DNA from 3 places in the Nonomuraea sp. B12E4 genome. Region 2 is predicted to be linked to each of the others. Evidence: riboswitches for the same ligand, from Rfam matches in the RefSeq annotation. Region 2 holds a riboswitch; each other region holds the start of a gene.
What was found. A riboswitch is a leader RNA that binds a small molecule or an ion and turns the genes downstream of it on or off. The one in region 2 is predicted to bind cyclic di-AMP.

Region 1 (7,167 bases), on a different contig from region 2:
CGGGCGCGGCGCTCGACCGGCTGACGCCCGACATGTGCCCGATCGTGGACGTGGCGGGGCATCTGGTGGAGGGGGACCTGCAGCCGTCCAGCGAGACCCCCATGCACCTGGCCGTCTACGAGACCACCGCCGCCCAGGCGATCGTCCACACGCACTCGGTGTTCGGCACGGTCGTGGCCAGCACGATGACGGAGCTGCCGCCGGTGCACTACAACGCGCTGATGCTCGGCGGGGTGGTCAAGGTGGCGCCGTACGCCACCTACGGCACGCCCGAGCTGGCCGCCAACGTGCGTGCCGCGATGGAGGGCAAGCAGGCCGTGCTGATGGCCAACCACGGCGGGGTGACCATCGGCTCGACGCTGGAGCAGGCGTTCGAGGCCACCCGCCTGCTGGAGTGGCTGTGCGAGGTGTACGTGCGGGGGCTCGGCGTGGGCAACCCCACCATCCTGACGGACGAGCAGCTCGCCGCCGTGGTCGAGCGCTCGCTGAACCCGCCGGTGTTCCCCCGCCGGCTATGACCGGATCGCCCGCTCGGCCAGGCCCAGCGGCAGCCCGCCGGATCCGGCGATCCGGTCGTGGAAGTCCTTCAGCGATCCCTGCCACGACTCCCTGATGCGGTCGATCTCGATCGCGCCCGTGAGGTAGGAGGGGGCCTGCGTGGGCCAGGCGCAGTAGCGGTTCACCTCGCCCTGCGCGGTGCCGGGCGACAACGACGCCTTGGTGGCCATGAACGTCTCCGCCTCCTCGACGGACATGTCGTCGCAGTGCAACGCCGTGTCCACGATGATCCTGGCGGCCCGGAAGAGCCGGAGGTCCAGGTGGGCCAGCTCGGTGGCCGGGGTGTCGAAGTAGCCCTGCTCGTGCAGGACCTTCTCGGCGTACAGGGCCCAGCCCTCGGTGAAGTAGGGGGTCCTGAAGACCTTCCTGACGGTACGCGGGTTGCCCGCGATGTGCGACAGGTGCCAGTGGTGCCCCGGGTAGACCTCGTGCACGGCGATGGAGGGCATGTGGGCCCGCGCGTTCGTCCGCAGGCGCTGGCGTACCTGCTCGGGGGTGAAGTAGTCCGGCGTGTACGGGACGAAGAAGATGCCGGTGCGCGAGGAGCTCAGGGGCGGCGGCGCCAGGTAGTGGGCCACCGCCAGGATCGGGCGGTTGTGCTCGGCCGACGGCAGCACCTGGCACTCCTCGCCATCCGGGAAGGTGACCAGGTCCCGCTCACGGACGAACTCGCGGGCGCGCCGCGTCTCGGCCTCGCACTCGGCCCGCATGTCGGCCAGGGTCGGCGGGTGGTCGTCCATGAGGAACTCCATGGCCGCCCGCCAGTCCTCACCACCGTTGACCCCGACCGCGACCCGGCGCATGCGCGCGTCCAGGTCCGCCCAGGCGGCCCTGCCCTTGTCGTGCAACTCGGCGGCGCCGTACCCGAGCATCTCGCGCTCGCGCAGCAGGGTGGAGTAGAGCCGCTCCCCCATCCGCCAGGTGCCGCCGCACTCGAAGCCTTCCAGGAACGTCACCAGCTCGTCGAACGCCCGCGCGGCCGGCTCGGCCGCCTCGGCCAGCCTGGCCCGCAGGTCCGGGTCCTCGACCATGCCGGGAAGCGCGCCCGTGAGCAGGTTGCGGCCGGTACGGGCCTGGCCCAGGCCCCGCTTGACCAGCAGCGGCGCGGCCAGGTCGGGGTCCAGGTTCGCGCGGCAGGCGGCCAGCACGCCGGGCACCTCGGCCAGCCGGGCGATCGCGGCCGCCACCAGCTCGGGCTCCGGCTTGAGCCTGTACTGGAACGGCGTGTACATGGACGTGAAGACCGCCGAGAGGTACGCGGCCGGGTCGCGGCGCCACTCGGGCCACGACGCCATCGCGATCGACCCCCTGAGCCGCGAGAGGACGAGATCCCTGTCGATCGCGTCGTCCGGGGAGGCGACCTCCGCCGCCGACAGGCGTTCGAGCCAGCGGACTTCCTCGCGCTCGCGGGCCGCCCAGGCGGAGGCGGTGAAGTCACCGAGGGTGTGATCGTAACCGTCGGCTCCTAAGGAGCTGGCGACGACGGGATGTTCGGAAAAGTACCACTTGAGAAACTCGTCCATCGACGCACCATATCCTGGGCCAATGCCCCTCCAGATCACCGGCGCGCTAGGCGACCCTGACCTGATCCGGCTCCCCTGGGAGACGCCCCTGGCGGACTGGCCACAGCAGTACCTCGTCGATCTGCCGCGCGGTATCTCGCGGCATGTGGTGAGGTTCGCGCGGCTGTCCGGCAAGGTGTACGCGATCAAGGAGATCAGCGAGCGCTACGCCAAGCGGGAGTACCAGTTGCTGTGGGACCTCGCCCGGCTCGACGCGCCCGCCGTGGCACCCGTCGCGTACGTCACCGGCCGCGAGAACGACCTCGACGCGGCCCTGATCACCCGGCACCTGCAGTATTCCCTGCCCTACCGCGCGGTCATGTCGGGCACCCTGCGGCCCGACACGCTCACCCGGCTGCTCGACGCGCTGGCCGTGCTGCTGGTGCGGCTGCACCTGAACGGCTTCTACTGGGGCGACTGCTCGCTGTCCAACACGCTGTTCCGCCGGGACGCCGGGGCCTTCGCCGCGTACCTGGTGGACGCCGAGACCGGCGAGATGCATCCGATGATCAGCGAGGGCCAGCGGCTCGGCGACATCGACGTCGCGCACACGAACATCTTCGGCGAGATGCTCGACCTGGAGGCCGGCGGCCTGCTGCACCCGTCGATCGACCCGATGGACACCGCCGAGGACATCGTCACCCGCTACCACCGCCTGTGGGACGAGATCACCCAGAGCGAGATCATCGAGGAGGTGGACTGGCACCGGGTGGAACACCGGATCAGGCGGCTCAACCGGCTGGGCTTCGACGTGGCCGAGATGATGGTGCGGCGCAAGGTCGGCACCGGCCGGCTGATCGTGCGGCCCAAGGTCGTCGACGCCGGGCACCACCAGCGGCGGCTGCTCCGGCTGACCGGGCTCGACGTGGAGGAGAACCAGGCGCGGCGGCTGCTCAACGACCTGGACGGGTTCCGGGTGGCCCAGGGGCTGCGGAACGAGGAGGAGGCCATCGTGGCGCACCGGTGGCTGGCGGAGGTGTTCCAGCCGACGGTGGCGGCCATTCCCCCGGAGCTGCGCGGGAAGCTGGAACCCGCGCAGCTCTTCCACGAGATCCTCGACCACCGCTGGTACCTGTCCGAGAGGGCGGACGCCGACGTGGGGCTGGCCGCGGCCGTCACGTCCTACGTGGAGAACGTGCTGGTCCACCGGCCCGACGAGCGGGCCCTGCTGCCGGAGTCACCCGACGGGCAGCCGGCGCTGCCCGAGGGGCCCGCGAGTTAGGGCCGGGTCAGGCGCCTTCGGTGGTCAGCTTGGTGATCTCGGCCGTGATCTGCGGCCACAACGGCACCGGCAGATCGTGTCCCATGCCCGGATAGGTCACCAGCCGGGCGCCGGGGATGGCGGCCGCCGTGGCCCGCCCGCCCGCGACCGGGATGAGCGGGTCGTCCTCGCCGTGCAGCACCAATGCGGGCACGCCCACCCCGCCCAGCCCCTCGGTACGGTCGCCCGAGGCCATGATCGCCGCGAGCTGCCGGGCCGTGCCCAGGGGGTCGAAGCACCGGTCGTAGGCCAGCGCGGCCTTCATGGTGACGTTCTCCCGGTCCAGCTCGTAACCGGGCGACCCGATGATCGACCAGGTCCGCACCGCCTGTGCCAGCACGGACTCGCGGTCGGCGGGCGGGGTGGCCCGCAGCACCGCGGAGGCGGCCTCGGTCGGCGGGGCGATCGAGGGGCCGGGCGTGGACATGATCGAGGTCAGCGTCAGCACCCGCGCCGGGTGCCGGATGGCCAGCGTCTGGGCGATCATCCCGCCCATCGAGGCGCCGACCACGTGCGCGGCGGGCCAGCCGAGGGCGTCCATCAGCCCGGCGGTGTCGTCGGCCAGGTCGTCGAGCACGTACGCGGACGGCGCGCCCCGCGCGGGCGCCCCCCTGTCGTGGAAGTGGGTGGACAGGCCCACGTCGCGGTTGTCGAAGCGCACGACGTGGTGTCCCTGCTCCGCCAGGAGCCGGCAGAATCCTTCGTCCCAGTGGATGAGCTGGGCGCCGAGCCCCATGATGAGGAGCAGCGGGCGTCCTGCCGGCGAGCCGAAGCTCTCATAGGCGATTTCGATGCCGTTCGCGGCTACGCGGGTGGTCACCGGACCAGAATGACATTCTGGAACGGCCCCGTAAAGGATGCCGCGGGCGGTGTCAGCCGCGGTCGGCCCAGGCGCCGGTGGAGAACGGGACCGGCCGGCCCCTCCTGCCGGGGCCGTCGCCCCACTTGGTGATGACGTAGTCCACGTCGATGTGGCCCTCGCCGCCGTTGCCGTCGACGCCCAGGGTGTCGGGGTTGAACGTGCCGCCGGTCAGGTCGGCGAAGGTCTTGGCGTCCAGGTCCAGCATGACGCCGTTGCTGGAGGGCTCGCCCGGGCCGCGGTCGCCCACGAAGAAGGGCATCTTCTTGCCCTTGTAGATGACGTAGCCCTCGGTCATGAGCGGCCAGCTCGGGCTGGCGGCCAACTGCTTCTGCATCGGCTTGCCGCTGGCCGGCAGTCCCGTGTCACCGGCTCTGCCGGAGGCGTCGTCCCAGAAGTATGACGCCGTGGTGGAGCCCTTGAGCAGCACTTCCTCGTCGGCGCCCGAGTCGGCGTACGCCGCGGTGCCGGCTAGTGCCAGCGCGCAGCAACTGGAGGCGGTGATCAGAGCGAGGGAACGCAGACCAGTGCGAGCAGACATGAAAAGTAGAGCCCTTCACGAGGAAACAGGGGGTCGCGCTCTCCGGGGGCGCAGGCATGGCCGCTCAGGCCACCCGGCGGGGTCAGGTGGAGCGCTTGGAGAATCCGGGAAAGGGGCTGCTCAGAAGGCAGCCGACACTACGTTGTCCAGTGGTTCGATCATGGGTATGTCCTCTCCATCACGCCTACCGGGTTAGCTGACGGGCTCGGGCGTGGAGATGCCCTACCGGCGCGGCCGGATTCACCCCAGTGGAGGTGGGTCCCCGGTTCCCGACTGATCGGGATTCGGCGCCAACCGGTGGTCCCTCTTGGGTAAGGGCCGGGTCACCAGTTGGTAATGGCGAAAACAGTAGCATCGAATCGGACAAACGCAAACGTTTCACCATGAATCGGGCGAAGATCTACCTTAAATGGCAAAGAGAAAGGGGGTACGGCATGCCGTACCCCCATGGAAACCGGGCCTCAGCCGCCGCTCTTGCGCCTGAACGATCTTTTACTCGCAGCTGGACCGTGCGCCCCGTGGATCTTCGATGGGTCGCCGCCCCTGCCACCCGCGCCCGAGCCGGCGTGCTGGTTGCGCTTGCGCTCCAGCGCCTCACGGAACTTGCGCTTCATCTCGTCCTCGGGAGTTTCGTCGTTTTCCGGCTCCGGTGTTTCCGCCATGAGAGGACCTCCGTGGTGTTGGGGACACCCACAGCTTCGCACGCCGCTGCTAATGACGCGAAACCGGCGCGGACCAACGTCACGGCGTGGCGGGCCCGCGCGGCCTCGCCGCTGCCTGCGACAGCACCGCGCGCGGGCCGACAAACCCCCGCTGACCTCGGCCTTCACGCGAGGTAAAGCGGAACGGTTACGTTCCTGGTATTGCGTTGGAGCAGCTCCGGAAATAGACCCGGCATGATGCTCCGGCCCCCGGTCCCGCAATGAGCCTTCTCGGTCGTGACCTGGCCCTGGATCTGGGCACGGCCAGCACCCGGATATACGTCAAGCGCAAAGGGATCGTGCTGGACGAGCCTTCGGCCGTCCGGCGCGACAACAACTCCGGCAAGGTCATCGCATTCGGCACGGAGGCGGCCGACGGCGCCGACGACGCCGACGACGCCGAGACGTACTGGCCGATCAACGGCGGCCTGCCGGCCGACGGCGAGATGAGCCGGCGCATGGTCAAGCATTTCCTGCGCAAGGTGCACCGGCATCCGTTCTCCAGGCCGCGCATCGTCATGGCGATGCCCGACGACTCCACCCCGATCGCGCAGATGGCGCTGCGCGATCTGGCGTTCGAGGCGGACGCCAGGGGGATCCTGCTGTTCCCGCACGCGCTGGCGGCGGCGCTCGGCGCGGGCCTGCCGGTCAGGGACTGCGTGGGCAGCATGGTGATCGACATCGGCTGCGAAACCACCAGGATCGCCGTGGTCTCGCGCGGGGACGTGGTGGCGACCAGCACCGTCCTCGGCGGCGGCCGGGGCGTCGACAGGGCCATCGCCCGGTGGGTGGAGAGCCAGTACGGGCTGGTGCTCGACGAGGGCGAGGCGGACGCGGCCAAGCGTGGCGCCGGGCAGCCGCCGTACGAGGAGGTCGTGGTCAAGGGGCACGATCCGGACACCGGCGAGCGGCGCTGGGTGGCCCTGCCCGCGCAGGGGATCCGCGAGGCGGGCGGGCAGCAGGTCGAGTCCATCGCGTGGGCGGCGGTCGAGACGGTGGAGCGCTGCCCCGCCGAGCTGGCCGCCGACCTCAGCGAGCAGGGGGCGATGCTGATCGGGGGCGGCTCGTTGCTGCGAGGGCTGGGCCGGCGGCTGCGTACGGCGCTGAGCATGCCGGTACGGCGGGCCGAACGCCCCCTTGAGGCGGTCGCGCTCGGGCTGGGCCGGTGCGCGGAGGAGCTGGGGCTGATCGCGAAGCTCCGGCGGCAATGAGCGAGGACCTGCTGCACGCCGGGGTCTCCCTCGCCGACAAGGCCGTCAGGACCGTGGCCGTCTACCTCACCGTGGCGGCGCTGCTGCGGATCGCCGGCAAGCGCGGCATCGCCCAGCTCAACAACTTCGACTTCGTGGTCATGCTGCTGATGAGCAACGTCGTGCAGAACGCGATCATCGGCCCGGACAACTCGCTGGTCGGCGGGCTGGCGGGGGTGGTGATCCTGGTGGCGTTCAACGCGGTGGTGGTGCGGTTCGCGGCGGAGGTGCCGGTCGTGGGCAAGATCGTCGAGGGCGGGCCGATCGTGCTGGCCCGCGACGGGCACTACATCAGGTCGGCGCTGCGCCGGATGGGGCTGCGGCAGGCCGACGTGGACGTGTCGATCCAGCTCAGAGGCGGTACGAGCGTGGCCGACACGAGCCTCGTACGGCTGGAGCCCGGCGGCGCTGTGCTTATCCGGCTACGCCCCGAGG
Region 2 (7,167 bases):
ACTGCTGCTCGGGGTCGAGGCGAGCGAGCTGGTGGATCGAGTGATCAACCTCGGCGATCTGGGCGGCGGACCGTGGGAGGGGCCGGCGGAGACGGGCGTCGATCCGCGGGCGCTTCTCGAACGGGTCGAGGCGGCCCTGTCGGCCCGCCTGCGCGCGCGGAGCAGCGCCGACCTGGCCCGGAGCGAGCTGGTACGCCTCGCCGCCGAAGCCCTGGCCGACGGTCCCGGGCCGCGCCGGGAGTCGGTGGCCGGGATCGCCCGGCGGCTGTCCGTCAGCGAGCGGCACCTGCGTGACCTGTTCACCGGCTGGGTCGGGCTGCCGCCCAAGCGTTTCGCGCGCATCGCGCGGATCCGCCGGGTGCTCGCCGCCGGCCGGGCCAGGGCCCCGCGCTGGGCGCGGCTCGCCGCGGCGGCCGGCTACTACGACCAGTCGCACATGAACGCCGAGTTCCGCACCATGATGGGGGTGTCCCCGGGCGCGTTCTTCGCCGGACGCCTCCCGGCTCTGGAGACCTGCTGAGCCTGCGCCCCGCGAGAGGCCCGTCAGCAGGCGGCGGCGCGTTCCTCCAGGAGGGCGCGTTCGCGGGCGTTGCGGGTCAGCGAGGCCGCCCGCCCGAACTCGGCGCGGGCCTCCCGGGTCCGTCCCAGTTTGAACAGCAGGTCACCCCGCACGCTCGGCAGCAGGTGGTAGTCCTTGAGCGACGGCTCGTCCACGATCTGGTCGAGCAGGCCGAGGCCCACCTCCGGCCCGTACGCCATGGAGAGCGCGACGGCCCGGTTGAGCTCGACGATGGGGGAGCGGGACATTGGATCAGCCAGAACCCGGCGATCAGCTCCTTGGCCTCGGTGAACGGCCCGTCGATCACGCTCGCCCGGCCTCCGCTGTAGGCGATCCGCGCCCCCTCCGAGCTCGGGTAGAGGCCCTCGGCCGCCAGCAGCACCCCGGCCTCGGTCTCCACGCCGGCCTTGCCCACGATCATGAACTTCATCGAGATGATCTCCTTTTCGTGTGTCCCGGCCACCCGCCGGTCCCGTCGACGCGTCGAACGACTCCGCGGCGGATCGACACCTCCGCCGCGCCGCCGGCCACCGAGGAATCCACCGTGTCAAGATCCTCAAGAAATCTACATGGTAAAGGCGGCCGCCTACGTTCCCGCCGGGGCCGGGGGCCCAGGCGTGCGGGGGGTCGTGACGGCGACGAGTACGAGCAGGACCAGGGCCACCGCCAGCGCCGGCACCGGTCCGACGGTCAGGTTCAGCGCGGCGCCGGCCAGCGCGCCGGCGAGCAGGGTGAGGACCGACACGGCCTGCCGCCGCCGGGCGGCCCGCCCCGGCGGGTCGACGATGAGGCCCGTGATGGTACGGGTGAGCACGGTGGTGGTCATGTCGGGCACCCCCGCCCTGCGCACGGAGGCGTTCTGCAAACCCATGCCCCAGGCCAGCAGGGCGATGAGCACCGCCTGGACGACCGGCTCGCGGTGCCCGGCGAGCTGGGCCAGCGCGAGCGCGGCGGCCACGAGGAACGCGTGCGCGACCGTGAGGATGACGAACTCCCGCCGCGCGTCCGCGAGCAGCCCGGTCAGCCGTCCGGCGCTCCACGCGCCGCCGGCGAAGGCGGCCAGGGCCAGCGGCGGGGCCCAGACCGCCAGCTGGTTGTCGCCGGCCAGGGCGAAGCCGAGGAAGGCCACGTTGCCGGTCATGTTGGCGACGAAGACCCGGCCCAGGCCGAGGAAGCTGACGGCGTCCACCAGGCCGCTCACCAGGGTCAGCACGATCAGCAGGGCCGGCAGCTCGCCGTGCGGGTTCTCTCCCCCGGGGAACAGCGCGTCGGCGATCCGCCTCAGCCCGCCCCTCACCCACGACCTCCGGTACGGCGGACGCCGGCGGACCGGCGGGGTCGCGGGTCGGCTCTCATGCGGGTCTCCTCGGCGGCGTGGCGGCGACACATGTGGCGCCCCCTGCGGCGCCCCCTGCGGCGCCCACAGTGATGTCCGGTGTGGGCACCCACTGCGGCGCCCCTGTGGCGCCCACGGTGGTGGCGCGCCGGCGGTGCCGCGGTGTGTTGTCGGCGGGTTTCCGCTGATGACAGTGCCGCCGGATACTCGTAGCCACTCAGCGGGCCGGGCAAACCCGCCGTCTTGGCGGCCCCGGTGATTCCGCTGTCGTGCGCTTGCGACGAACGCGGCCGTCGCGCGACCCTGCCGCCCGGGGTAGATCGCCCCCGGACGCGATGTGAGCGCGCGCCTCGGGCGAAAGGCGCGCGCTCACATCGTGTCCGGCGGGGCCCCGGGTGGTCAGGCCGCGTAGTCCGGGTAGCCGTAGCCGACGACCTGGGACTTCGGGCGGACCCGGGCGGCCACCTGGCCCCGGGTGTTGCCCTCGATCGTCGAGATGGTGCCGTCCCCGTTGTCCTTGACGACGAAGCCGACGTGCTGGATGTCGTCCATGTTCTTGCTGCCGCTCCAGGAGAAGAAGACGACGGCACCGGGCTTGGGCTTGTCGCCGAAGCGGTTGTTGGCCGCGAACCACTCGGCGTGGGCGACGGTGTAGGCGTCCCAGCCGACGAGGCTGGGGGCGCCGATGTGGTCTCCGACCCAGGAGACGAACATCGAGCACCAGGCGGCGTTCAGGTAGCCCGCCGTGGTGCCGCCGTCGCGGGCGACGGTCTCCTCGGCGCGGGGGGAGGCGGCGTACCACTTCTGGTACTTGGTGCCGCCGCCGTCGGCGTCCTCGGAGGTGCCGATCTGGGATCGGGCGAGCGCGAGGACCTGCGCGGCGGTGGCCGTGATGGGCGCCTTCTCCGGCTTGTCGGCGGCCGGCTGCTCGTGGACGGTGACGGCGGCCGGCTGCTCGTGGCCGGTGTCGGCGCCGGCGGCGGTGACCTGGCCGCCGAAGACCGCGGCGGCGACGGCCACACCGAGGGCGGCGCGGGCGAGGTGCGTCTTCGGCGAGGTCGTACAGGGATGCGTAGCCATCGAGGGGGCGCTCCTTGCTTCCATGCCGCTTACCGGGTTAGCTGACGGGTTCGGGCGTGGAAGCTGCCCTACGGCACCGGAGTGCCGATTCACCCCAAGGACGTGGGTCCCCGGTTCCGCCCGGAGGCGGATTCAGCGGTCACAGGACGTTCCTGTGATCTTCCAAACGATGGTCGGATAAATCCGGACAAACCGGATGTTTATCTCCGAATGCCCCATAAGGTAATACATCAGGCAAGTGGATTACAAGTCCATAAAGGCATGGCTAGCCAAGTTGTTTCCGAGCGTCGGCCAGCAGGCCCATCATGGCAAGGGACTCGTCAAGCGGCATGATCAGGGATTCGGTCCGGCCCTCGGCCGTCGCGGCCCGGACCTCGCGCAGCTCGCCGGCGTACCCGTTGTCGGCGGGATTCAGCACGTGCTCCTCCGGCTCCATGCCGGGCCCGGAGAACAGGATCCGCCGCGGGGCCCAGAACGGCGCCAGGATGTCGGCCCGCATCCGGGTGCCCACGACACTGGCGCTGTTGGGGTAGTCGCCCACCAGCGACGTCTCCACCAGGGCCCGCCGGCCCTCCGGATACAACAGGACACCGGCCGCCTCCGCGTCCACCCCGCTCGGCGCCAGCGAGCCGGTGACCCGCAGGCCGGAGGGCATGCCGAGGAGTAGCTGGGCCAGCCCGAACGGGTAGATCCCGAGGTCGAGCAGGGCGCCGCCGCCCAGCTCGGGCGCCCACAGCCGGTGTGCCGGGTCGTAGGGGTGGCTGAAGCCGAAGGAGGCCTGCACCGAGCGCAGGTCGCCGAAGCGCGGATCGGCCGCGATGGCCTGGATCAGCGGGTTGAAGCGCATCCACATGGCCTCCATGAGGAACACGCCCGCCTCGCGCGCCAGGCGTACCATGCGCTCGGCGTCGGCCACGGTGGCGGCCAGCGGCTTCTCGCACAGCACGGACTTGCCGGCGGCGATGGCCGCCTCGGCCACCTCCAGGTGCTGGGCATGCGGCGTCGCCACGTAGATCGCGTCCACCGCCGGGTCGGCGCACAGCCGCTCATAGGAGTCGTAGGCCGACTCCGCCCCCAACGTGGCGGCCAGGGCCTGCGCCCGGCTCAGCACCCTGGACCCGACGGCGGCCACCCGCATCCCGGGCTCGGCCACGATCGCCGCCCCGACCGTACGCGCGATGCCGCCCGTCGCCGCTATACCCCACGCAAACTCCCGCACGGGGGAGAATGTTACGACGTTTCAGCTCACATTGAACGTGTCGGGGTCGGGCCCGATGCGCTGCCCCCTGTTCAGCGCGCCGATGGCCGCCATGTCCTCGGGATCGAGGAGGAAGTCGAAGACGTCGATGTTCTCGGCGATCCGGGACGGCGTCGCCGACTTGGGGATGACGACGTTGCCGAGCTGCAGGTGCCAGCGGAGCACGATCTGCGCGGGCGTCTTGCCGTATTTCCCCGACAGCACCCCCAGCGCCGGGTCGTCGAGCAGCCCCCTGCCCTGCCCGAGTGGGCTCCACGCCTCCGTGAGGATGCCGTTGGCCTCGTGGAAGGCCCGCATCTCGCGCTGCTGCAGGTACGGGTGCAGCTCGATCTGGTTGATCGACGGCGTGATCTCGGTCTCGTCCATCAGCCGGGTGAGCGTCGCGACGGTGAAGTTGGACGTGCCGATGGCCTTGGCCCGGCCGTCACGGTAGATCTTCTCGATCGCCTTCCACGCCTGCACATATTTGCCCTGCTTGGGCACCGGCCAGTGGATGAGGAAGAGATCGACGTAGTCCAGGCCCAGCCGGGCCAGGCTCTCGTCGAAGGCCTCCTCGGCGCGGGTGTGATCCCCGTTCCACAGCTTGGTGGTGACGAACACCTTCGAGCGGGGCAGCCCGCCGGCCCGCACAGCCCGGCCCACGCCGTCTTCGTTGCCGTAGGCCGCGGCGGTGTCGATGTGCCGGTAACCGGCCCGCAGCGCGGTCGTCACGGCCTGTTCGGCCTCGTCAGCGGGTATCTGCCAGACGCCGAACCCCAGTTGCGGGATCTGCACGCCGTCGGTGTTGAGCATGAGCGAGTTCATACCGTCCATTGTTCACGTTGAGTTTCTGAGGGCTTAAGGCGGCCGGGGTAGCTTGCAGGGGTCATAACGGGCCATCACCCGGCTGGGAGGGCAACGAGTGGTCGAACAGGCGTCGGCCTGGGTGGAGTCCCCGCTCCAGATGCTGTGCGCCGTCGAGGCCCATCACGCCGGGCTCCTCGGTCCCACCACGGCTGTCGTGCCGCGTGCGGGGCTTCGACCGCTGAAGGCGACGCGGCGGGAGCTGGGCGCACTCGGGCTCCCTGACGGCCTGGTGCTGGCGGAGCCGCGTGAGCGCATGCCGAGGCGGGTGCAGGCGGTCGGCGACGCCTTTTCCGGCAAGGTGCAGCTTCGCTGGCTCGTGTCCAATCCCGGCCGCATCATCGTGGTGGACGATGGGCTGGCCACGATCCGGCTGCTCGAACTGCTGGCCGGGGGGCCGTACAAGCCGCTGTTGCGGGCCCGCGCCACGCCGACCAAGCTGCGCAGTGCGCTCGGCCTGGCGGCGGCGCTGCGGCTGCGCCTGAGCAAGGTGTCGATCTTCACCGCCCTGGCCGTGGACGACAAGCTGGCGGAGGCCGTCCGGCAGGCGGGCGTCAACCTGGTCCGGCACGACTTCTCCTGGCTGCGGGCCCAGCCGCCGAGCACCGAGGGGCCCGCCGAGCGTACGGTCGTGCTCGGCACCTCGCTCGTGCGCAACGGCCTTGTGCACCGCGAGCACTACCTGCGCTGGCTGACGGAGCTGGCCGCGCGGGAGCCGCTGGCCTACTATCCGCACCGCCGCGAGGACCCGGTGGACGTGGCGCTGATCCGGGAGCGTCCCGGCATCACCGTGCACGACGCCGGCGCGCCCGCCGAGTTGACCTTGCGTGGCCTGGACCCGGGCCAGCGGGTGCTGAGCCTTCCCTCCACCGCGATCACCTCGCTGCGGGTGCTGCTCAGCCCGCGCGGTGTCGCCGTGGAGCCCGTGGACGTTCCTGATGACTGGTGGACCAGCAGGGCGGCTCCTGCCCTGCGCTCACATCTGACTGGAGTGTCCGGTTGAAAGTGTTGGCGGTTGCCGACTCCGATTCATATCTGAAGTGGGCGGCTTGTCTGCTCGAGGATCTCCCCCCGGGTTGTGCGACGGAGTTGGTGGTGGTGCGCACACCGATCGCGCCCTCGCCGGAACAGATCGCCGCCGCGGTGGGCGGGCGCGACCACGGGGGCGAGCTGCCGCCGGTGCTGTCCGCGCGCTCGGTGCGCCGCGTGGCCGAGCGTACGCAGCCGGACGTGATCCTCGTGGCCTGCACGGGCCCGGTGGTGGACGTGCTGGTGGCCGAGGTGTTCGCGGGGCTGCGGCCGCGCCCGGTGTTCGTCAGCGGGCTGCCCGGCATCTCGGTGCCCGCGACGGAGAAGGCGTGGTTGTTCCGCAGCGGTTGTGATCTGTTCGTGGTGCACAGCGAGCGGGAGACCGCCGAGTTCGGCGAGATCGCGGCCCGGCTCGGCGGCGGCGGGGCGGTGGGCCTGGCCAGGCTGCCGTTCCTGCGGCCGGACGTCGTTTCCAGGGGTGGCAACCGGGTGGTGTTCGCCACCCAGGCCAAGGTGCCGCGCCAGCGCGAGCAGCGCGAGAGCATCCTGACCGCGCTGGCCGACCTGGCCGGGCGGCGGCCCGATCTGGATGTGGTGATCAAGCTGCGCGCCCTGGAGGACGAGCGGCAGACGCACAACGAGCGCCACCACTACCAGCGGTTGTGGCGGGACATGGGCGAGCCGGGGCGGCTGCTGTTCGAGGCCGGGTCGATGCACGACCAGCTCTCGCAGGCGGCCGGGTTCGTCACGGTGAGCTCGACGGCGGCGCTGGAGGCCATCGCCATGGGCGTGCCGTCGCTGGTGCTGAGCGACTTCGGCGTGAGCGCCGAGATGATCAACCTGGTGTTCGAGGACAGCGACCTGCTGGGCACGCTCGACGACCTGGCCAAGGGCGACTTCCGGATGGCCTCGCAACGGTGGTGCGCGGCCAACTATTTCCAGCCGGCCGAGCGCAACGACTGGGCGGGGCTGCTGACCGGGCTGGTGATCTCCCGGCCGCGGGTGCCCGCCAAGTCGCTGCTCGACGGGCCCGAGTTCGCGGCCGCGCGGCGCCGGGCCAGG
Region 3 (7,167 bases), on a different contig from region 2:
GTACCTCACCAAGCCCTCCGAGGTCAGCCCCTACCAGCAACTGATGAACGAACTCATCGTGCAGGCGCCGCCCCCGGCGGCGACCGGGGAGATCCTGCGCCAGGCAATGGCGGCGCTGTAGGGGGTCGAAGCCCGCGGGCTCTGGGCGTGTGGGCTCTGGGCGTGTGGGCTCTGGGCGTGTGGGCTCAGGGCTTGTGGGCTCAGGGCTTGCGGGCTCAGGGCTTGCGGGCGACGCCGCACAGCGCGTCCACCTCCGCGAGCGGGGAGAGGGGGTCGGGGTCGGGGCGCCACAGCGGGAGGGACACCACGCCCGGCGGGGCCAGTCGCAGCCCGTCGAAGAACGCGGTGAACTCCTCTCGGGTCCGCAGGTTGTACGGCGCCCCCGGCCCCCGGTTGTAGGCCTCCTGGGCCTGGTCGAGGGCCTCACCGGTGACCACGTTGACGCCGTCCCACAGGGCCAGGTGGCTGCCGGGTGGCAGGGCGTCCATCAGCCGTGCCACGATCGCGTGTGCCCCCTCGTCGTCGGACAGGAACCCCACGACCCCCATCAGCATGAGCCCCACGGGCCGGGTGAGGTCCAGGGTCCTGGCCGCGGCGGCGATGATCGCGCCAGGGTCGCGCAGGTCGGCCTCGACGTAGTCGGTGGCTCCTTCCGGCGTGCTGACCAGCAGGGCGCGGGCGTGGGCGAGCACGAGGGGGTCGTTGTCCACGTACACCACCCGGCAGGACGGGTCGGCCCGCTGGGCTACCTCGTGGGTGTTGTCCACCGTGGGCAGGCCGGTGCCGACGTCGAGGAACTGGCTCACGCCCGCCTCGTCGACCAGATAACGCACGATGCGGGCCAGCAGATGCCTGGACAGGCGGGCAATATGCACAATATCCGGGAATGATTGACTGAAATGGTCACCTACTTCGCGGTCGATGTCGTAATAATCCTTGCCGCCGAGCCAGTAATTCCACATGCGTGCGGTGTGCGGCATCGAAGTGTCGATCCGGGGCGGGCGCGCGCGACCGGTGGGAGGGAAATCACCTGTCATATGGCTTCTCGTCATTTGTCGGATTTGGGGGGGTGATCCAAAGCTGGCGCACGCGGAAAGATGTGAAATAGCACTCGCGCGCAGCTCGGGCCGGATCACCAGTTCTCGATCGAGCCGAGCAGCTCCGTTACGGCGTCCGCGTCCCCCGGCCGGGGCGCCGGGGGCGAACTTCAGCGCGGGGGCGCCGTAGGTGAGCACGGACTCCATGGCTCAATCCCTGCCCAGGTGGGTGCGGATCACCTCGGCGAGCGGCTCACGCCGGTCGCAGGCGTCGAAGGCGAAGCGCGCGCCGCAGCCGGCCACCTCCCGGTAGACCAGCACGAAGGGCGCGGGCCTGGCGCCGAGCTCGCGCAGCCGCTCGTCCGCCGCCCTGCCCGCCTACCTGCCGGGCAACGGCGGCCTGCTGGCGGCCGTCGCGCTCATGGCCAAGGGCTGGGACGGCGGCCCGCCGCGGGCACCCGGTTTCCCGGAATCCTGGACGGTCCGCCACGAGGGCCTGCGCGCGTGGCCCTGAGTCACTGTGCCAGGCGTGCCGGGAAGCCGCCGGTGGCGATCGGGCCCCAGCGGTCGATGTGCAGCCGGATCAGCGACTTGTCCTGCCGGACCATGGCGGCGCGGTAGTCGTCCCAGTCGGGGTGCTCGCCCGCGATGCACCGGTAGTAGTCCACCAGCGCCTCCAGGGCCTCGGGCATGTCGAGCACCTCGGCGCGCCCGTCGACCTGCACGTACGGGCCGTTCCAGTCGTCGGACAGCACGCAGATCGAGGCCCGCTCGTCGCGCCGGGCGTTGATCGCCTTGACGCGGTCGGGATAGGTGGAGACCACGATGCGGCCGCCGTCGTCGACCCCGCAGGCGACGGGCGAGAGCTGCGGCCGGCCGTCCGCGCGGGTGGTCGACAGCAGCCCGTGGTGCCTGGGACGAAGGAAGTCGAGCAGTTCGGGCAGTTCGACGCGGCGTGCGGTAGCGATGTTCGGAGCCATCTCAAGTGCCTTTCAGTCGTACCAAGGCTTTCGATCCTTTCATCCCGCCACCGCGCCCCCGCCCACCCCGGCACCCGCCTCGCGCAGCTCCACGCCGGTCCACGCGGGAGCCGATGGCACAGAAGGTTCCCTGATCTACGGGGTGGTCACCGGACGGGAGCGCCCGGTCCGAGGGGAATGCCGAGGGCCCGCCACGCCAGGAAGAACAGCGTCCAGGCCACCGGCATCACCAGGCTGAGGGGGCAGGGTGAGGGCGATCAGCGTGCCGATGCCGGCGGACCTGCGGTAGCGCTGGACGAAGCCGAGCACCAACAGGAAGTAGGGGCTCATCGGCGTGAGGGCGTTGGTGCAGGAGCCGGCGATGCGGTAGAGCGCCTCACCGCTGCCACGCGTACCCCCATGATGGGGCAACTATCGGTCTCGGCCGTTCGGGTACGGCATGGCTCGGTCCAGAAGTGGTAAAACCTACGGGATAAATATCCCATAAATCGACTCAATGGGAAGTTTGGGGGTATTCGATCAGTTGGACGTGTGAGTGCCGGGAAAAACACACCCGCCCGGCACTCACACCAAGGAGGACGTCATGTCTGTCCAGCACTATCTGGCGGCTGCGATCGTCGTCACAGGTCCCTACCCGAACCCGAGGGACAGGGGCGCCTACAGCAGAAGCGCCCGCCGCCGGCGGCGCCGCCGCTGATCCGCGGGTGGACCTGACGTCACGGCGATGACCATGACACCTTGGCGGAGCGACGCCAGGACGTACGCGACCTTGACGCCGCTCCGGACATCACTGACGGCGGACCTGCTCATCACGGGCGACTACGGGCGATGGCGCAACGGTGGCGGTACCTGGTGATCGCGGGGGCGATCGGGCCCGTCACCACCATGAAAGCGGCTAGTTCGGGCGTGCATGGGAGCACGCCGCCGGCCAGTCGATACGCGGCCCCACCCCCGGACTCCACAAGGAGCCCAGGGGTGCGCGGCGGTTCAGGGGGTGTAGACCGCTCAACGTACGCCGCGCGGTCCAGCGCTCGCCGCCCAGGGTGACACCCGCTCCATGCGCGAACATGCTCGGCTTCGACGACTTCAACAAGCTCATCGGCCTGGACGAGCACGCCACCCTGGAGGAGCGCTACCAGGCGCCGGACTGAGCGGTCGGCGGTCAGGCCGTCTGGCGGCCCAGGCCGCGCAGCTGGCTGGGAGTCAGCGTCGAGACATCCTGGTCGATGGGCGACTCGGAGTACTGGTGGATGGTCCAGGACTTCCAGTCGGCGGGCGGGGTGACCGTCCCCCTCTGCTTGCCGTAGTGGGCGACCCACAGCGGGTACTCCGACAGGCCGTGGCCGTAGGTGTCGGCGAAGCGCCAACTGCTGTAGAACATCGGGGCGACGCCGGTCTTGTCCTTCACGTACGACAGCCAGGTCCTGGCCCAGTCGTTGACCTCGGAGACGGTCTTGCCGTCGGTGGTCTCCAGGTCCAGGACCAGCAGGTCGCCGCGCTTGGCGGGCTGGGCGTTCACCGTGGCCAGGAAGAAGTTCGCCTCGGCGATCGGGTTGTTGCGCGGGTGACCGTAGTGGTACGCCCCGCGGACGATGCCCTTCTTGCCCAGCTCCTGCCAGTGCCGGGCGAAGGAGGCGTCGCGGAAGTCGAGGCCCTCGGTGGCCTTGATGATGCCGAACTGGGCGGAGCTCGTGGTCCAGTTGTACAGCGGCTGGTGGTTGGAGATGTCCTGGCCGTAGGTGAGCTGCCCTGGCTGCGCCTGGGCCGCGGGCACCAGCGGCTCGTCGTTGTCGGTGACGGACGCGAGCGCGGTGCCGGCCGCGGCGGCGGTCGTGCCGGCCAGGAGAACGCCGGCGATGGCGAGGCTGAAGCGTTTGCTTGGGTTCAGCATGAGGGCGGTGACTCCTTGCTTCCACGCGCCTACCGGGTTAGCTGACGGGTTCGGGCCTGGAAGTGCCCTACGCCCGCCGGTCTGAGCCGGCGGGCGATTCACCCCCGAAGATGGGTCCCCGGCCCCGCACCGAGTGCGGATTAGGCCTGGTCAACGAACTGGCAACACTACGACGAACGCTTGTCAAAGCATCGGCCGCGCTTGCCAAAAGGTATATATCGATACTTAAAGGTGGCAAGTAGGTCAAATGCGGCTGCGGTGGGTAACGTGCGGAAACCCCGGATCCGTAGGGGTTGTGGGCTCGGTAAAGAATCCTTGGGGTGTGTCGGTAAACGCCCTGTCGGCGGCATCCGAGGGGTCTCGGGATGCCCTGGTGACTGCCAGTCATGGTGCTTGTCATGTGGTACCGGTGTGCCAGCCGGGATTTCCGCGCCTTTCGTTGCACACTGGCTCGATGGGGGTGCGGGTCAGGGTCGAAGGCGTCGTGCAGGGGGTGGGCTTCCGGCCGTTCGTGCACGGGCTCGCGACCGGGCTGGGGTTGGCGGGGCTGGTGGGCAATGACGCCCGCGGCGTCTTCGTCGAGCTGGAGGGCGGCCGGCGGGAGATCGAGGAGTTCCTGCTGCGGCTGGAACGCGACGCGCCGCCGCTGGCCGCCATCGACCGCGTGACCGTCACCTCCGGCGTACGGGCGGCGCGGCCGGAGGGCGGGTTCCTGATCGTCGAGAGCGACCCCTCGGGCCTGTCCCGCGCACTGGTGTCGCCCGACATCGCCACCTGCGCCGACTGCCTGGCCGAGCTGGCCGACCCGGCCGACCGGCGCTACCGTTACCCCTTCGTCAACTGCGTCAACTGCGGGCCTCGGCTGACGATCGTGCGCGGGCTGCCGTACGACCGGCCGCTGACCACGATGGCGGGCTTCGCGATGTGCGCCGACTGCCGGGCCGAATACCACGATCCGGCGGATCGGCGCTTCCACGCCCAGCCCATCTGCTGCCCGGCGTGCGGCCCCCGCCTCAGCCTGGTCGGCGCGCCGGGCGAGCCACCGGCAGGCGCCGCCGGGGCCCTGGCGGGCATCGCGGGGGTGCTGGCGGGCACCGCCGAGGTCCTGGCCGGTGCCGCCGAGGTGCTGCGCGCGGGCGGGGTGCTGGCGGTCAAGGGCGTCGGCGGCTACCACCTGGCGGTGCCGGCCACCGACCAGACCGCCGCCGCCACACTGCGGCGGCGCAAGCGGCGGACGGACAAGCCGTTCGCGGTCATGGTGGCAGACCTGGACGAGGCCCGGCGGCTGTGCGAGGTGGACCCGGTGGCCGCCGACCTGCTCACCGACCGGGCCCGGCCTATCGTGCTGCTGCCCCGGCGCGCGGACGCGCATGTGGCCGACGCGGTCGCGCCGGGCAACCGGCGGCTCGGGGTGATGCTGCCGTACACGGCGCTGCACCACCTGCTGCTCGCCGAGGTCGCCGCGCCGATCGTGCTGACCAGCGCCAACACCGCCGACGAGCCCATCGCGTACGACGACCGCGACGCGTTCGAACGCCTGGCCGGCATCGCGGACGCGTTCCTCACCTACGACCGCCCCATCCACCAGCCCGCCGACGACTCGGTGGTGTGCTCCTTCCGGGGGCAGGCGATGCCGCTGCGGCGCTCGCGCGGCCACGCCCCGCGCCCGATCATGCTGCCCGGCCGGGCGCCCCGGCAGATCCTCGGCTGCGGAGCCGCGCAGAAGAGCACGTTCTGCCTGGCCAAGGGGCGGCGTGCGATCGTCTCCCCGCACCTCGGGGACCTGGCCGACTATGCCACCCTGCGCGCGTACACCGAGGGCATCGCCCGCCTCCAGACCCTGTTCGGCGTGCGGCCCGAGGTCGTCGCGCACGACCTGCACCCGGAATACCCCGCCACCAAGTACGCCATGGAGCTGCTGCCGGACGTGGCGCCGGTCGGGGTGCAGCACCACCACGCGCACATCGCCTCCTGCCTGGCCGACAACGGCGAGTCCGGCCGGGTGATCGGCGTCGCGTTCGACGGGCTCGGCTACGGCCTCGACGGCACGCTGTGGGGCGGCGAGTTCCTGCTGGCCGACCTGGCCTCGTTCGAGCGGGCCGGGCACCTGGCCCCGGTGCCGATGCCGGGCGGCGAGGCGGCGATCCGCCAGCCGTGGCGGATGGCCGCCGCCTACCTGGACGGGGAGGGCGACGCGCTGGCCGTGGCCCGGCGCAACGAGCGCTGGTGGGCCGGCGTGACCTCACTGGCGCGCAGCGCCGACGCGCCGCTGACGTCGAGTGCCGGCCGCCTGTTCGACGCCGTGGCGGCGCTGGTCGGCGTGCGGGACACGGTCGCCTACGAGGGGCAGGCCGCGATCGAGCTGGAGCAGCTCGCCGACCCCGCCGAGCGGGGCTCCTACCCGGCGGCCGTGTCGGACGGAGCGGGCCCCTTCGTGGTGGCCGGCGCGGACCTGGTGCGGGCTGCCGCGGCGGACCTGCGGGCGGGCACCGGCCCCGCCATCATCTCCGCCCGCTTCCACAACGGCGTGAGCGACCTCATCGTGGGCTGCTGCCGCCGGTTGCGCGAGGAGACGGGCCTTTCCGCGGTGGCGCTGTCCGGCGGCGTCTTCCAGAACCTGCTGCTGGCACGGCGCACGGTCGATCTGCTCGGCGAGGCCGGTTTCCGGGTGCTCACCCACACCCGGGTGCCACCCAACGACGGCGGCATCAGCCTCGGCCAGGTGGCCGTCGCCGCCGCCCGTGACCTGTACGGCGACCAGCCCACCCGAACGTGACGCGCCCGCGGGTGCGCCTCGACGCTGATCGGCCACGGCGAGCCGGAACAGCGATCAGTCAGGCTGGTCCTGGTGTGGCCACGGTGAGGCGCCGACCACGACCCCGTACAGGATGTGGTCGGCCAGCAGCGCCAGGCGTTCCGACACGGTGTGGTGGCGGTGCGGCAGGCCGAGTGCCGGGGCGACGACCGTCTGGAAGAAGGCCCAGAACGCCACTCCGTAGACCGGCCCGGCCCAGGCGCGGCCGCGCACCGCCCCCGGCAGCAGCCCGAACACCGCCCCGCCGACCGCCCCGACCCCCCAGTGGACCAGCTCGACCGCCGCCGGTCGGCGCTCGACGGGCAGCTCGCGGAGGACCTCAGGAGCGGTACGTTCGAGCAGAGCCTCCGGCGGCACCTTCCGCACTACTCCCAACGCCGTGGTGAACTGCCGCAGACCGGACATCGCCATGGAGCCGATCGCACCCCGCGTGGCGGCCTTCGG

Region 1: another riboswitch for cyclic di-AMP. It lies ahead of ABGB18_RS34100 (hypothetical protein); the one in region 2 lies ahead of ABGB18_RS03060 (CHAP domain-containing protein).
Region 3: another riboswitch for cyclic di-AMP. It lies ahead of ABGB18_RS36565 (GH25 family lysozyme); the one in region 2 lies ahead of ABGB18_RS03060 (CHAP domain-containing protein).

What each region holds. Positions count from the first base shown of each region.
Region 1 is NZ_JBDPME010000020.1:44,390-51,556, reverse strand. It holds gene ABGB18_RS34120 (class II aldolase/adducin family protein) at 1-518, shown strand, start outside; gene ABGB18_RS34115 (DUF885 domain-containing protein) at 513-2,081, opposite strand; gene ABGB18_RS34110 (DUF4032 domain-containing protein) at 2,104-3,342, shown strand; gene ABGB18_RS34105 (alpha/beta hydrolase) at 3,350-4,201, opposite strand; gene ABGB18_RS34100 (hypothetical protein) at 4,254-4,781, opposite strand; cyclic di-AMP (ydaO/yuaA leader) riboswitch at 4,948-5,081, opposite strand; gene ABGB18_RS34095 (DUF5302 domain-containing protein) at 5,243-5,443, opposite strand; gene ABGB18_RS34090 (rod shape-determining protein) at 5,704-6,693, shown strand; gene ABGB18_RS34085 (YetF domain-containing protein) at 6,690-7,167, shown strand, end outside.
Region 2 is NZ_JBDPME010000001.1:668,190-675,356, forward strand. It holds gene ABGB18_RS03040 (AraC family transcriptional regulator) at 1-520, shown strand, start outside; partial or broken gene ABGB18_RS03045 (RNA polymerase subunit sigma-24) at 544-804, opposite strand; partial or broken gene ABGB18_RS03050 (YciI family protein) at 849-989, opposite strand; gene ABGB18_RS03055 (YoaK family protein) at 1,146-1,856, opposite strand; gene ABGB18_RS03060 (CHAP domain-containing protein) at 2,295-2,975, opposite strand; cyclic di-AMP (ydaO/yuaA leader) riboswitch at 2,987-3,123, opposite strand; gene ABGB18_RS03065 (Gfo/Idh/MocA family oxidoreductase) at 3,241-4,194, opposite strand; gene ABGB18_RS03070 (aldo/keto reductase) at 4,216-5,037, opposite strand; gene ABGB18_RS03075 (hypothetical protein) at 5,135-6,079, shown strand; gene ABGB18_RS03080 (DUF6716 putative glycosyltransferase) at 6,082-7,167, shown strand, end outside.
Region 3 is NZ_JBDPME010000023.1:24,010-31,176, reverse strand. It holds gene ABGB18_RS36585 (helix-turn-helix transcriptional regulator) at 1-121, shown strand, start outside; gene ABGB18_RS36580 (SAM-dependent methyltransferase) at 216-1,037, opposite strand; gene ABGB18_RS36575 (PPOX class F420-dependent oxidoreductase) at 1,553-2,017, opposite strand; partial or broken gene ABGB18_RS36570 (AbgT family transporter) at 2,164-2,401, opposite strand; gene ABGB18_RS36565 (GH25 family lysozyme) at 3,180-3,908, opposite strand; cyclic di-AMP (ydaO/yuaA leader) riboswitch at 3,918-4,065, opposite strand; gene hypF (carbamoyltransferase HypF) at 4,363-6,684, shown strand; gene ABGB18_RS36555 (DUF6789 family protein) at 6,739-7,167, opposite strand, start outside.